4 regions of the Paenibacillus sp. 2KB_22 genome follow, and region 2 is predicted to be linked to each of the others. Evidence: riboswitches for the same ligand, from Rfam matches in the RefSeq annotation. Region 2 holds a riboswitch; each other region holds the start of a gene.

Region 1 (3,112 bases), on a different contig from region 2:
AGTGTAACCAAACTAATAGAAGCCATATTCGGAGGTCTGTCATGGTGAGGTGGAAAAGGTGAAAGCGAAAATACGTGAAGGCTGGTTTCTCGTCCGTCAGCATATGTTCATTGCCGCACTCTTATTTCTTTATCAACTCATTTGGGGATATTTCTTCTATCGAATGGTACAATCGGCAGTCGTCCCACTACTCCTGCGCTATCCAGATTCTGATGCTGGGGAGCTAAGTACACTTTTGTTCAAAATGGAAAGTCAACTTAACTTGTCTACCCATCCGGAGGTTCATCGTTATCTATGGATCCTGGGGGGCATGCTGCTGGTTCGCATGTTGATCAGCCCCCTCATTCAGGCAGGGCTGCTCTACTCACTTCAGCACTTTAATTCTACAGAAGAGCGCATCCCATTCGTCCGGGGAATCAAAAAACTGTGGAAACCGATGCTGCTGCTGCACACCATACGTACATTATTGATACTTTTACCCGCATACTGGCTCATACCAAAGCTCTACTCGATTCTCATGGACGGATTTCATTCCCTTCAATTACTTTTGCCTGGTATACCTTATGTTGCTGCCTGGATTGTATATGGTTGGATCATCCACCATGTCATCCTCTACATGCAGTTCGGTGTGTCGGCACCAGAAGGAGAAGGCGGAGCTCACGGCACCCTCAAAGCACTCTGGATTGCACTGCGTCATCTCATCGCCGTTATCGGCATTGCACTCCTGCTGGGCGGAGTCCACCTGCTCGTCTTTGGGGCATTCACTTCAGCCTCATGGTTATTAACGGGACTTACCGGACTTATACTACAACAGACGTATCCACTTGCCAGATGTCTATTGAATCTGTGGAAAATATGCAGCCATTTCCGATTATGGCAGTCCAAAATATCCAAAGGTGAGAGCACATAGTTTAAAAATTGTTACCATCACATGTTAAACTCATGGCCTAATATGTACTTATAAATAGGCAAACCTCAACCTTTCCCCGTCAAAGGTCGAGGTTTTTTTTGCTAAATTTGTTGCTAAACGTTGCCAAAGCCGTACTCCTCTGTTACAATAATCGCAGTGAGTTTTTAGTAACAACTTTGTAATCTTTACATTCATATTTGTAACTACTTAAAATTAAATCGTCATTTCTTGATTTCGCAGGTGCATAACTAGCATAGCCAAATTCCTGGCACCTGGGAAGCGGGGGAACCAGTTATGGGTGAATTGATCTTGCTACAGAGGGATCATAGGGGACCTTCAACCGAATCCTTAAGCTAACCTCGCAGGCGTTGGAAGGGGAATATCTCTTGTTCAAGAAGAAATTAACCGCAGCTGTACTTAGCATCACATTCGCATTATCGCTTGGTGCAGGTAGCGCATTCGCAGATTCAAAAATGGATAAAGTAATTGATTCAGCAATGGGAACTACATACAAAAGTGGGGGAACAACGCTTAACGGCTTTGACTGCTCCGGATTTACACGGTATGTATTCGACAAATTGGGTATTGATTTGGCACGCCAATCCAGTTCCCAATTCGACATGGGCGATTCCGTATCCCGCATGGAAATGAGAGCTGGCGATCTGGTATTCTTTAATACAACAGGTAAAGGCGTATCACATGTAGGAATCTTTGTAGGGGATGGAAAGTTCGCACACTCCTCTTCTTCCAAAGGCGTTACGATCAGTGCATTGAGTGAAAACTACTGGGCCAATCGTTATGTTGGCGCTAAACGGATTATGAGCACGGACGCATATGAATCACTGGCCCTTGACTAGGGACAAGCTGAGCAACATGATGCTGTAACCATTAACCATACTGGAACGAAGCAAGAAGCATAACAGAACCGCCCGGTACATTCTCCGCAGGAATGTATCCGGCGGTTTTTTTGTGCTTCCATCCTGATTCATGTTGCAAGTTACCCTCGGGGCTATCCTGCGACATCAACAGGCTCATTTTGCGTTCGTTCGTCCGTGCCCTTATGATGTTTTTACCCATCCTGTTATAATATAAACGAAATTAACAGAACTTTTGTTTCATTTTTTTTCTGGTAAGGGTGACTTGCTAAATGAACTGCTCTTTTGTAGAGTGGACAAAGAGTTCTGTTTCAAGGAAAGGAGCATGCAAGTGTATGAAGGAAGCCCCTGTGACTTTTCACGTTGTACCCATGCGAGAAGAACATGCGGAGCTCATCTGCAGTTGGCAGTATGATCCGCCTTATAATATCTACAGCTGGCTCCCCTGGGAGCAGATGAAAGCACTGGAAGTGGAATTCGGAGATGCGCAGTTGCGGCAAGAGCAATATGCGACCGTCCTGGATCAGAACGATCGTATATGTGGATTTGCTCAATACTTCCCACTTCAAGGGGTAACTCGGATTGGCCTCGGCATGCATCCAGAGCTGTGTGGTCAGGGTCAAGGGACAGCTTTTGTCACGGCCCTTGTACAGGAAGCCATTCGCCGAAATCCGATGAATGAGATTGATCTGGAAGTGCTCACTTGGAATGCTCGTGCCATTCAAGTCTATCTGAAAAGTGGATTTGTCACTCAGGATACATACGAACGACAGACCCCGAGCGGCTTAAAGCCCTTTCACTGTATGGTTTATGAAGGGCCTCGTGATTAAAATCCATTGCAAAACAACCTAATTTGCGCCTTGTTATGTGATTAGTTCAAAAATTTCCCACAAAATGCTATGATGTCAGTACAGGTTCCGTTATAATGATATGGATAGTTTCAGGTTAGATGATCTTTCATTCTGGAGGGGACATAAGGGATGCACAAATGGATCATGAGCGGAGTATTTTTTGCAGCATGCGCTTTAGCTATTGTTTTAATGTTTACGCTTCCAGGGAAAGAAGAAGTGGCTGAAGAAGCCAAGCCCACCATGCCGGAAGTAACATTGGATGCCGGACAGGCTGAAGCATTGGTCAAAGCCAATTGTATCTCCTGTCACGGGGATCAGCTTCAAGGTGGCGTAGGACCTGCTCTGGCAAACATCGGTAGCCAGGATGATCTGGAGAAGATCTATACTACAATTGTCAAAGGTAAAGGCGGTATGCCTTCCTTCAAGGGCAAACTGCAGGATGAAGAGATTGCCAATATCGCCATGTGGCTGTCAGA
Region 2 (3,112 bases):
CCTGATATGGATATCCATGCCGAAGGAATGGGTAAACCCTCCAACCTGAATAGAGGAATCAAGCAGTTTGACATAATCGAGCAGCTTATTCCCACGGTTCACAATCATTCGCCTCCTGTGTTCGTTAAATGTCATATTAAGTGACATTTATATTCTTTTTTGTTTGCTTTATGTTTGAAAATCCGAATTATATGATAGTTATCATCCCATAAATGTCCGCATTTTGTCAATAGAATTGGTGGGATTTAATGTATTAAATCTAAATTCAGTTATATGTGTTATTTTATATTACGTATAATGTAAGTTGTGAGTTGCAGGGAGGACTATATATAATGAATCAACAAAATCGGCTCTAGCCGAAAAAAGAGGGGATCGAATCTAATGATATGCAGTTCATGGATAAACATGACGAGAATATGCGTTTTTTGAGGAAAATGCCTACCCAAAAAGAAGGTTTAAAAAATACTTTACTTTTAGTTCTGAACCCGGTATAATCAATTCTGTTGCCGATTATTTACGACATGCGGTCGTGGTGGAATGGCAGACACGCTATCTTGAGGGGGTAGTGGGCGTATGCCCGTGGAGGTTCGAGTCCTCTCGACCGCATCATATGAACGATTAAGAAGAAGCTTTCCATTAATGGAAAGCTTCTTTTTTTGCTTTTTTGAACAGTCTGACATCAAGGTTTGAGAAAAAAAGGCCATCCATTACCGGGGACGATTGTACCTTCCCTTCCAGCTATGGCGGCCCATGTATTATTTTTGCAGCAAGTTCTTGATATCTTCTTCAATTTTGTCAGGTGTTGTTTTGGGAGCATAACGTTTAACTACCTGTCCGTTCTGATCCACGAGGAACTTGGTAAAATTCCATTTGATTGCTTTGGAGCCGAGCAGGCCGGGTGCTTCTTTGCTAAGGTGCTGGAAGAGAGGGTGAGCGCTTGAGCCGTTCACATCAATTTTCTCAAACATCGGGAAGCTTACGCCATAATTCATCTGACAGAACTCGGCGATATCGTCGGAAGATCCTTTTTCCTGTGCAAACTGGTTGCTTGGAAAACCAAGGACTTCAAATGGCGCATCCTGGAACTTGTCTTGCAGTTCTTGCAGACCTTTGAATTGAGGAGTAAGTCCGCATGAGCTTGCCGTATTCACAATCAGTAACACTTTATCACGGTAGTCGGACATTTCAACTTCTTGACCGCGAAGGGTATTCACTTTGTAATCGTAGACTGTCATCTCAATCGCCTCCATGATATCATCTGATACCTCTTATTATATTGGTTGCAATTAATTAATGCAAAACTTATATGGTGTTAAATGAATCAAAACAGGCAAGTTGTGCAGATTGCGTGAATGAATTGCGAAGTGATTTTCACCAGAGTGAGAATTAGATAGCCTTGAAGAGGTAGATAGAGTATAACCATATTGTAAGCGTTATTATATATGAATAATGGCGAAAATCTGTCGATTCGGTGATCTGTCCGGACTTTACACCGCCATGGCACGGGTGTATGATTCATAACGTAATTTCAATTTAAACTAAATTGTACTTGAAAAACGAAACAAACGATAATATCGCTCGATCTTAACTTAAGATATACGAACGATGTTTTAATCGCTGAGTTTCCATTCATTCATGAGTGGGAAACGGGGGAACCAACAGAATGCGCTGTCTTGGACAGTAGGCATTCATGGGGTGAATTTTCCGGTGACAGCCGGAAATAGGGCGACTCTCGCGCCCGAATCCGTCAGCTAACCTCGTAAGCGTTAAAGGGAGAGGCAACAAGCCGTACGCTGATTCATGGCGTTTTCGCCATGGGTTCTTTAAGAAGCGTTCGGGAGGCCTTGGTCCCCCACGCTTCTTTTTTGTTGTCTTTTCACGCCAAGGGAGGAACGAATGATGGATACTGAGATGATCTTAGTGACTGCTCCTAATGAAGCAGGACGCAAATTTATCAAATTGCTGATGTACAAAAAAATGCCGTTTGCCGTTCTAACCAACAGTGCAGGGGAAGAGCGCAGACTCCGTAGAATCGGAGTAGAGCATGTCATTCGCATGAATACGGCTGCAGCTCAAAAATGGTTTTTGCCGCAGGGCAGTGTGGGCAACGTGTTTATTTTCGAGAATAGCCTGAACCTGACCTGTCGTTATTTACAGATATGTCGATCATGGACATCGAAATCCCTGTGCGTCATTACGGAGCAAAGCCATCCGAAGGGAATCTATCGGGGAATGGGTGCAGACCGGATTGTATATTCGCTTAACGGAGAGGTCGGCTTTCTCCTCAATGGTTAATGCCATAGCTTGTGATTGCTCAGGTGTAAGGTGCCTGTTATAATTGAAAGTATCGATAAACGGAAATTTGAGGAGACTCATGCATGATGGTGAGTCTTCTTTTTTATGCTTACAAGGAGGAATTGGCGTGCCGGATGTGAGTGGATTAAAGTGGTTGTTTTTTGATGTTGGAGATACACTGGTGGACGAATGGGAGCCGGTTGATGATATTATCGGACAGTTCGTCCGCGAAGCCAGTGCTTTGGGGTATCCGGTAAAGATTGAGGCGGTACGCGAACTGTTCGCGAACTGTTACCAGAAATATGAGCAATGGCCTATGAGGGTGGCGATCCGCACATTCATTGAAGACGAGGGACATCAGAAACAGATTCAGGACAAGCTGAAGTTTCAAAAAGATCTTGAACGTCCTTTTCCTTCAGCGGATTCCGTTCTTCAGCAGTTGTCGCGGTATTATCGCATTGGCATTATTGCCAATCAAAGTCCTGGAACGGAAGAAAGACTGGAGAGTTACGGACTGCGGAAGTATGTTGATGTTCTGGCCTGCTCGGCTGAAGAAGGGGTGTCCAAGCCAGATCCAGAGTTATACGCTGTAGCCTTGAAACAGGCAGGTTGTGCGCCAGAGGAAGCCGTCATGGTCGGGGATCGGATTGATAACGATATCATTCCTGCCCGGAAGCTGGGCATGCATACGATTCGAATTATGCAGGGTTATGGAAGATTCCAGCCAGACCGATCGGATGATGAACGCGCGGATTGGACTGTGGATTCATTGGATCAACTTCTGCCTTTACTTGTGCCGGATCAGGATTAGATGATT
Region 3 (3,112 bases), 680 kb from region 2:
CATGACCGCGAATTTCATTTATAATGGGGTTATGTTAGGGAGAGGAGGCAACACCATGGGGAACCAACCGGCAACAGAACAATTCTTTAATGATAAGCTGGCGGAATCGAAAGTTCATTTTGAACGTGCCCTGGATTGTAAACATACGGAATTCGATGACCTTTATCCCTATATGATTGAACATCCTCAATTTTTCTGGTACAAACGCTATGTTGCCTGGTCAGAATTACTGACGATTGTAGGCTTGTGCGAAGAGTTGTCCTTCTCTTGGAAAGAACAATTTACACCGCATCAAGTGGAGTACCTTGAAGAACGTGTGATGTCCGCCAAAGTGCTTGATTTTTGGTTCGAGAAGAACGACAGCAAAGAGCACGCGCAGCGGTAACTTTCAGTCGGGACATAATTTCGAATGACATGACAGTCCAATACAGTCACGTGAGACCTAAATGACTTTTCATTTAGGTCTCTTTTTGTAAATAAATAAATTTGGAATATAGGAGCCATGAACATGATTAGTGATACAGAATTGGACGCCCTGCGTCTGTCAGGTGAGAAAGTCAGAGTAGTACGGGACGAACTGGAATCTAACGATGTAACCGGGATTGTAGTTGCCTGGGATGGCGAGCAGGTACTTATCCGTCGTCAGAATCGACGTGTCGTCAAGTTGGATCGCGGATACCGATATCAGTTGTTCAGCGAACCGCGCCAGAGTCCACTTGGTGAGTAACAACGATCATTATGTCAGAAGTATGGGCGTATAAATGTTTGGAATTACCATGATTTCTTGGCATAATTGACTCACTCGGGAGAGAAGATAGGTACAGTGAGAAAGTTCTGTAACTATAGCCGAGAGGGTGTGCTACAAGCCATGACATTGATGAATGATAAAGTTCATGCCTATAAGGATCAGATTGGAGCATTAAGCGATGTGCTGCCAGGTGTGGTGAAGTCGTATCATGAGTTTACAGGAGAATGTTTCCAACCTGGCGTGATTGATGCCAAGACAAAACAGCTAATTGCGCTCGGCATTGGATTGTTTGCCAATAATGAGGTATGTACCTTCTACCATGTAGAAGAAGCCCGTGCCAAGGGCGCTACAGATCAGGAGATCATGGAGACCGTAGCCGTGGCCGGAGCTGTAGGAGGCGGACATGCCCTGTCTCAGGGCGCGATGCGAGTGCAGAAGGCGCTGCATTAATTGTAGATGGAGGTAGTCCAAGGACTGTTCTCATAAAGAGCAAGCCAAACAAAAGAGGAGGTTCCGGGTTAATCCGGAGCCTCCTCTTTCTATATCATACCTACATTTTACCCAACATTTTATCATACATAAACTGTCCAGTTACCCGACGTGCTGTCACGTAGCGGTCATTGAAGTATGGATTCGATAACTTAGTGATGCTTACACCTTTACTGCTCGAAGCGTGAGCGAATTGTCCACCGCCAATATACACACCTGTATGTGAAATGCCTTTGCCTGTTGTATTAAAGAACACCAGATCACCTGTCCGAACATTGCTCTTGGCTACCGGAGTACCTGCTTTGGCTTGCTGTTGCGAAGTACGTGGCAATTCAATGCTGTATTTGTTGAAAATATATCTCATAAACCCGGAACAGTCGAAGCCGGCCAGAGTCGTGCCACCCCACTTGTAAGGTATACCTGTCATGTTGTTCACTACGGAGTTAATACTGCTTGCCTCTGTGCTTGTTGCCCCGGATGTAAATAGTACAGCCGCTCCAAAAATGGAGATAATCAGTTTTTTCAAAATCAATGTTCTCCCTTCGATGCCTACGGAGTTAGCTAAGGGTTCGGTAGAAGGTTCCCTATATTTCCTATGTATAAGAATAATTCACCCAAAATGGTTCCCCCGTTTTCAAATCTGAAACTCGGCAAATGAATAATTAAGTTTTTGTAACTATTTGAAACTATATTGCATAAATGCGTAATTGTCAAACCCTTTTAAACCCCTTCGTAATACCTCAATGTTAGCGGAATTAACGTTTTTCCATGAAAGAAGGGATCAAGTTTGGGTATCATTCATGACAAAAACGTCATTATTGATTCGTTTGAGACGAATTTGGATAAATAAATAGGTTTGTCATGAGTTAAAAGAACTATTCCGTTATGTAGTATTTAAGAGATTATATTCATTAAGTTGCATATATTGACAATAATCGATTTTTTGCATATTATCTGATTATCCAATCCACATATTGGATGAAAATTGATTTTATTGTGTTATATATTCAAATTAAGGAGGTTGAGGACTGGTCTTATAGGTAAGGTAGAATTGTGGATGTTATTACAATGAACATGGGAGAGTGTTACATTTGAAAGCAAAGAAAATAGTTACTTTTGTCCTGGCATGCGCCATGGTGTTCTCAACAGTTGGAATTGCAGTTCTCCCTGTAGGGACGGTATCTGCTGCTGATGCATCGGGTACTACAGCGAGTATTTCAGATATTTTGAAGAACCAACTGTCGGATGGAGGTTGGAGAAAAGATTATAAACAAACAAGTGGAGAGTGGGCGAAGTCCACGATTGACAACAAGGCTACATACTCAGAAATTAGAAGATTGGCGAAGGAATTTAAAAAGACGAATGATCCACGCTACTCCACAGCTGCAATCAAAGGAATCAACTTTTTGATCAATATGCAGTATTCAAACGGAGGGTGGCCACAAGTCTACCAAAGCTCCGGATATCACAAGCATATTACCTACAATGACGATGCAATGATTAATGTAATGATCATGCTCGATGAAGTAGCAACACGCAAAGGTGATTTCTCGTTTATCGACAGTACACTTGCTAATCGCAGTAAAAATTCAGTTGCCAAAGGTGTAGAGGCGATTCTAAATACACAAGTCGTTTCGGGCGGCAAGCTGACAGCATGGGGACAACAACATGATTCTGGTTCTCTTAAACCAGCGAGCGCAAGAATCTACGAAGTACCATCACTGACAGCTGGAGAGAGTGTAACGATTGTTAAATTCCTGAAAACGAGACCTGCTAACGCTAGAATTACCGCATCCATTAAAGGAGCGGAGGATTGGTTTAACAAGGTGAAAATTACGGGTTACAAGTATGAAAGAGCAAATGGAGATAGCAAGA
Region 4 (3,112 bases), on a different contig from region 2:
ACACTTCTGTTGTCTGCACTTGGGGTTATCTTCGGGGTAATTATTGGATTGATCATCTGTTTGTTCCGTTTGCATGACGCTGCAATCTTGCGCTGGATCGGTACAGCTTACGTTGAAGTGATCCGTGGCACACCGATGCTGGTACAATTGATGATTATTTACTATGGTTTTTCCCTGAGCTTTGGCATTAACTTCACGGCACTTCAGGCAGGTATCATTACACTTTCAATCAATAGTGGTGCCTATCTGGCTGAGATTTTCCGTGCAGGTATCCAAGGTGTGGATCGTGGTCAGTTGGAGGCAGCGCGTTCATTAGGGATGGGAAGAGGCGCCGCGATGAGATATATCATATTGCCACAAGCCTTCAAAGCTGTATTACCAGCGATCGGTAATGAATTCATAACTATCATCAAAGAATCCTCCATTATCTCGGTTATCGGTATGGTGGATATTATGTATCAGGCAAGTGTGGTCAAAAACATTACGTACCAAGGCTTGAGTCCATTTTTGATTGCAGCAGCCATCTACTTTGTAATGACGTTCATTTTGTCCAAGCTGCTGGGACGACTGGAAAGGAAGTTGAGTGCAAGTGATAGACGTTAGACAATTACACAAATCTTATGGAAATAACGATGTGCTTAAAGGTATCAACGTGACGATTGGCAAAGGTGAGGTTGTAGTGGTCATCGGTCCTTCCGGTTCAGGTAAAAGTACATTCTTACGTTGTTTGAACCTGCTGGAACAGCCTACCTCGGGAGAGATTGATTTTGAAGGCGTGTCAATCACGGACCCCAAGCACAACATTAACGCAACTCGGGAGAAAATGGGTATGGTGTTTCAGCATTTCAACCTGTTCCCACACAAAACGGTAGAGCAAAACATCACGATCGCTCCGATTAAAGTGAAGAAACAATCCACTCTGGAAGCGGAAAAAATTGCTGCTGATCTGCTTAACACCGTGGGTTTGTATGATAAAAAAGATACATTCCCGAATCAGCTGTCCGGTGGACAGAAGCAGCGGATCGCCATTGCTAGAGCATTGGCCATGCAGCCTCATGTCATGCTGTTTGACGAGCCTACGTCGGCATTGGACCCCGAGATGGTCGGTGAGGTACTGGATGTCATGAAACGTCTTGCAGAAGGCGGTATGACTATGGTCATCGTAACACATGAGATGGGTTTTGCACGTGAAGTGGGAGATCGAATCCTGTTCATGGATGGCGGGGTTATTGTGGAAGAGGGAACACCTGATGAGGTGTTTGGAGCACCGAAAAATTCACGTACACGTGATTTTCTTGCGAAAGTACTCTAAATGAAGTGATTAAATAGCGTTACTGACCTCGAGTCGGTGACGCTATTTTTTGTTTGAAAATAATTATATATGGAATTCAAAAAAGTAACTATTCTGTTACCAAATATATAGGGAATATCTCGCCAGACACTTTTAGAGCATACAGTATTCTTACACGTGCTTACACATGTTAAAACCATTTGGTAAGAATTACTACAAGTTCAGGTTACAAAATTGTGATATATTGAACTCTGCCGAAACTTCCGGACAGGGAGTGCGGGGGATGTAACGATGCAGATTGTGCAGGGGGAAGATCTACAGCACACTGCTTGGGGTGAATTAGGGGTACATATCGTTTCAAATGTAATGATGAACCTATAGGGTGGGCTCCTCATCCGAATCCGACAACTAACTTCGCAGGCACAATGAGGGAGGAAGACCATGATTAACAAGAAACGTATAGCCAAAACAGCAGTAGCATTAATGACAACAGCAATGCTCATTCAAGCCGTTCCGGCTCACGCCGATTCAGTTCATGTGGCCAAAGAGGGGGATACCTTCTACACCTTATCGAAACAATACGGAGTAGCAATTAACACGTTAGTTAAAGCAAACAACGACATTTCGCCTTACAACATTTATGGTGGTTTGAAAATTACGATTCCCGGTAAGGCAAACAATGTAGCTGCCGCGGCGACGGAGAGCAAGACCCAAGCCAAAACGGTTACCGCAGCAAGCTTGGATGTTAACACAGATAACAAAGTGGTTCAAGCCTGGGGGAAAACATTCGATTACAGTAAAGCTGTGAACGTGAAAGCAACGGCATACTCTGCAGATCCGTCTGAAAATGGAGGATGGGGTGCGGTCGATTATTTCGGGAATGACCTTGAACTGGGTACGATTGCAGTTGATCCAAGTGTGATTCCACTTGGAACCAAAGTACTGGTAACGGGTCACAGCCATCCAGGATTGCCAAAACAGGCTTTTGTAGCCACAGCACGTGACGTGGGCAGTGCAATCAAGGGTCACAGAATTGATATCTTCATCCCTGGTAGCAAGCAGTCGGTAAGCACATTTGGTTTTCAGGACATCGAGTTGTACATTCTGAAGTAGAGCGTAAATTACATCTAAAATGAATTCAAACAGGGTGTCTGCCAGTCGCTAACTTGCGATTGAACAGCACCCTTTTAATATGTTCATAATTTCCTGAGACGGTTATTCTATTCTTTGGCCTTCGGTAATCCCAGCATTTCGTCCAAGGTAACCAGTTCATACCCCCGGTTACGCAGTTCCTCAATAATTTCAGGCAAAGCCTCAATCGTGCCATTCAGATTGGATCCTACACCGCCTCCTGCATGTTGCAGAACGATGGAGCCAGGTTTTACGGCAGATAAAATGTTATCTTTCACCTTTTCCTTGGGAAGACCTTTCCAGTCCAGGGAGTCAACGTTCCAGTTCACAATACTATAATGTTGTCTGGCAGCCCATTTCAGCTGTTCTTCATTAATGTCTCCATACGGAGGTCGGATCATCTTGGGCGTATATCCCGCTATATGGCGAATGATATCCCCGGTATGTAAAATTTGTTTGCGGAAGGCATTCATCGACAGCTTACTGAACTCTGGATGATTGTAGCTGTGATTGCCAACAATGTGCCCTTCCTTAACAATCCTTTTTACCAAATCGGGGTGCTTCTCAGCACGACTACCAACGATGAAAAATGTAGCTCTGACTTTATACTTTTTCAGCAAATCCAACACTTGTGGAGTAAACCGTGGATCGGGCACATCATCAAATGTCAGCGCAACCTGTTTCGTTGAA

What was found. Region 2 has a riboswitch for cyclic di-AMP ahead of AB4111_RS09395 (hypothetical protein). Riboswitches for the same ligand answer to the same signal wherever they lie in the genome.
Region 1: linked by a shared signal. The riboswitch ahead of AB4111_RS30445 (C40 family peptidase) and the one ahead of AB4111_RS09395 (hypothetical protein) in region 2 are both predicted to bind cyclic di-AMP.
Region 3: linked by a shared signal. The riboswitch ahead of AB4111_RS06105 (C40 family peptidase) and the one ahead of AB4111_RS09395 (hypothetical protein) in region 2 are both predicted to bind cyclic di-AMP.
Region 4: linked by a shared signal. The riboswitch ahead of AB4111_RS12640 (3D domain-containing protein) and the one ahead of AB4111_RS09395 (hypothetical protein) in region 2 are both predicted to bind cyclic di-AMP.

The regions. Positions count from the first base shown of each region.
Region 1 covers NZ_JBFRHG010000013.1:17,817-20,928, reverse strand. The annotation lists gene AB4111_RS30455 (M1 family metallopeptidase) at 1-48, shown strand, start outside; gene AB4111_RS30450 (hypothetical protein) at 59-910, shown strand; cyclic di-AMP (ydaO/yuaA leader) riboswitch at 1,156-1,293, shown strand; gene AB4111_RS30445 (C40 family peptidase) at 1,297-1,767, shown strand; gene AB4111_RS30440 (GNAT family N-acetyltransferase) at 2,121-2,615, shown strand; gene AB4111_RS30435 (c-type cytochrome) at 2,766-3,112, shown strand, end outside.
Region 2 covers NZ_JBFRHG010000001.1:2,118,435-2,121,546, reverse strand. The annotation lists gene AB4111_RS09410 (urease accessory protein UreF) at 1-102, opposite strand, end outside; tRNA gene AB4111_RS09405 (tRNA-Leu) at 524-606, shown strand; gene AB4111_RS09400 (glutathione peroxidase) at 756-1,235, opposite strand; cyclic di-AMP (ydaO/yuaA leader) riboswitch at 1,606-1,781, shown strand; gene AB4111_RS09395 (hypothetical protein) at 1,897-2,295, shown strand; gene AB4111_RS09390 (HAD family hydrolase) at 2,423-3,106, shown strand.
Region 3 covers NZ_JBFRHG010000001.1:1,437,131-1,440,242, reverse strand. The annotation lists gene AB4111_RS06120 (hypothetical protein) at 56-385, shown strand; gene AB4111_RS06115 (hypothetical protein) at 509-727, shown strand; gene AB4111_RS06110 (carboxymuconolactone decarboxylase family protein) at 869-1,198, shown strand; gene AB4111_RS06105 (C40 family peptidase) at 1,299-1,763, opposite strand; cyclic di-AMP (ydaO/yuaA leader) riboswitch at 1,769-1,900, opposite strand; gene pelA (pectate lyase) at 2,329-3,112, shown strand, end outside.
Region 4 covers NZ_JBFRHG010000002.1:386,483-389,594, reverse strand. The annotation lists gene AB4111_RS12650 (ABC transporter substrate-binding protein/permease) at 1-603, shown strand, start outside; gene AB4111_RS12645 (amino acid ABC transporter ATP-binding protein) at 590-1,312, shown strand; cyclic di-AMP (ydaO/yuaA leader) riboswitch at 1,534-1,730, shown strand; gene AB4111_RS12640 (3D domain-containing protein) at 1,733-2,404, shown strand; gene AB4111_RS12635 (polysaccharide deacetylase family protein) at 2,512-3,112, opposite strand, start outside.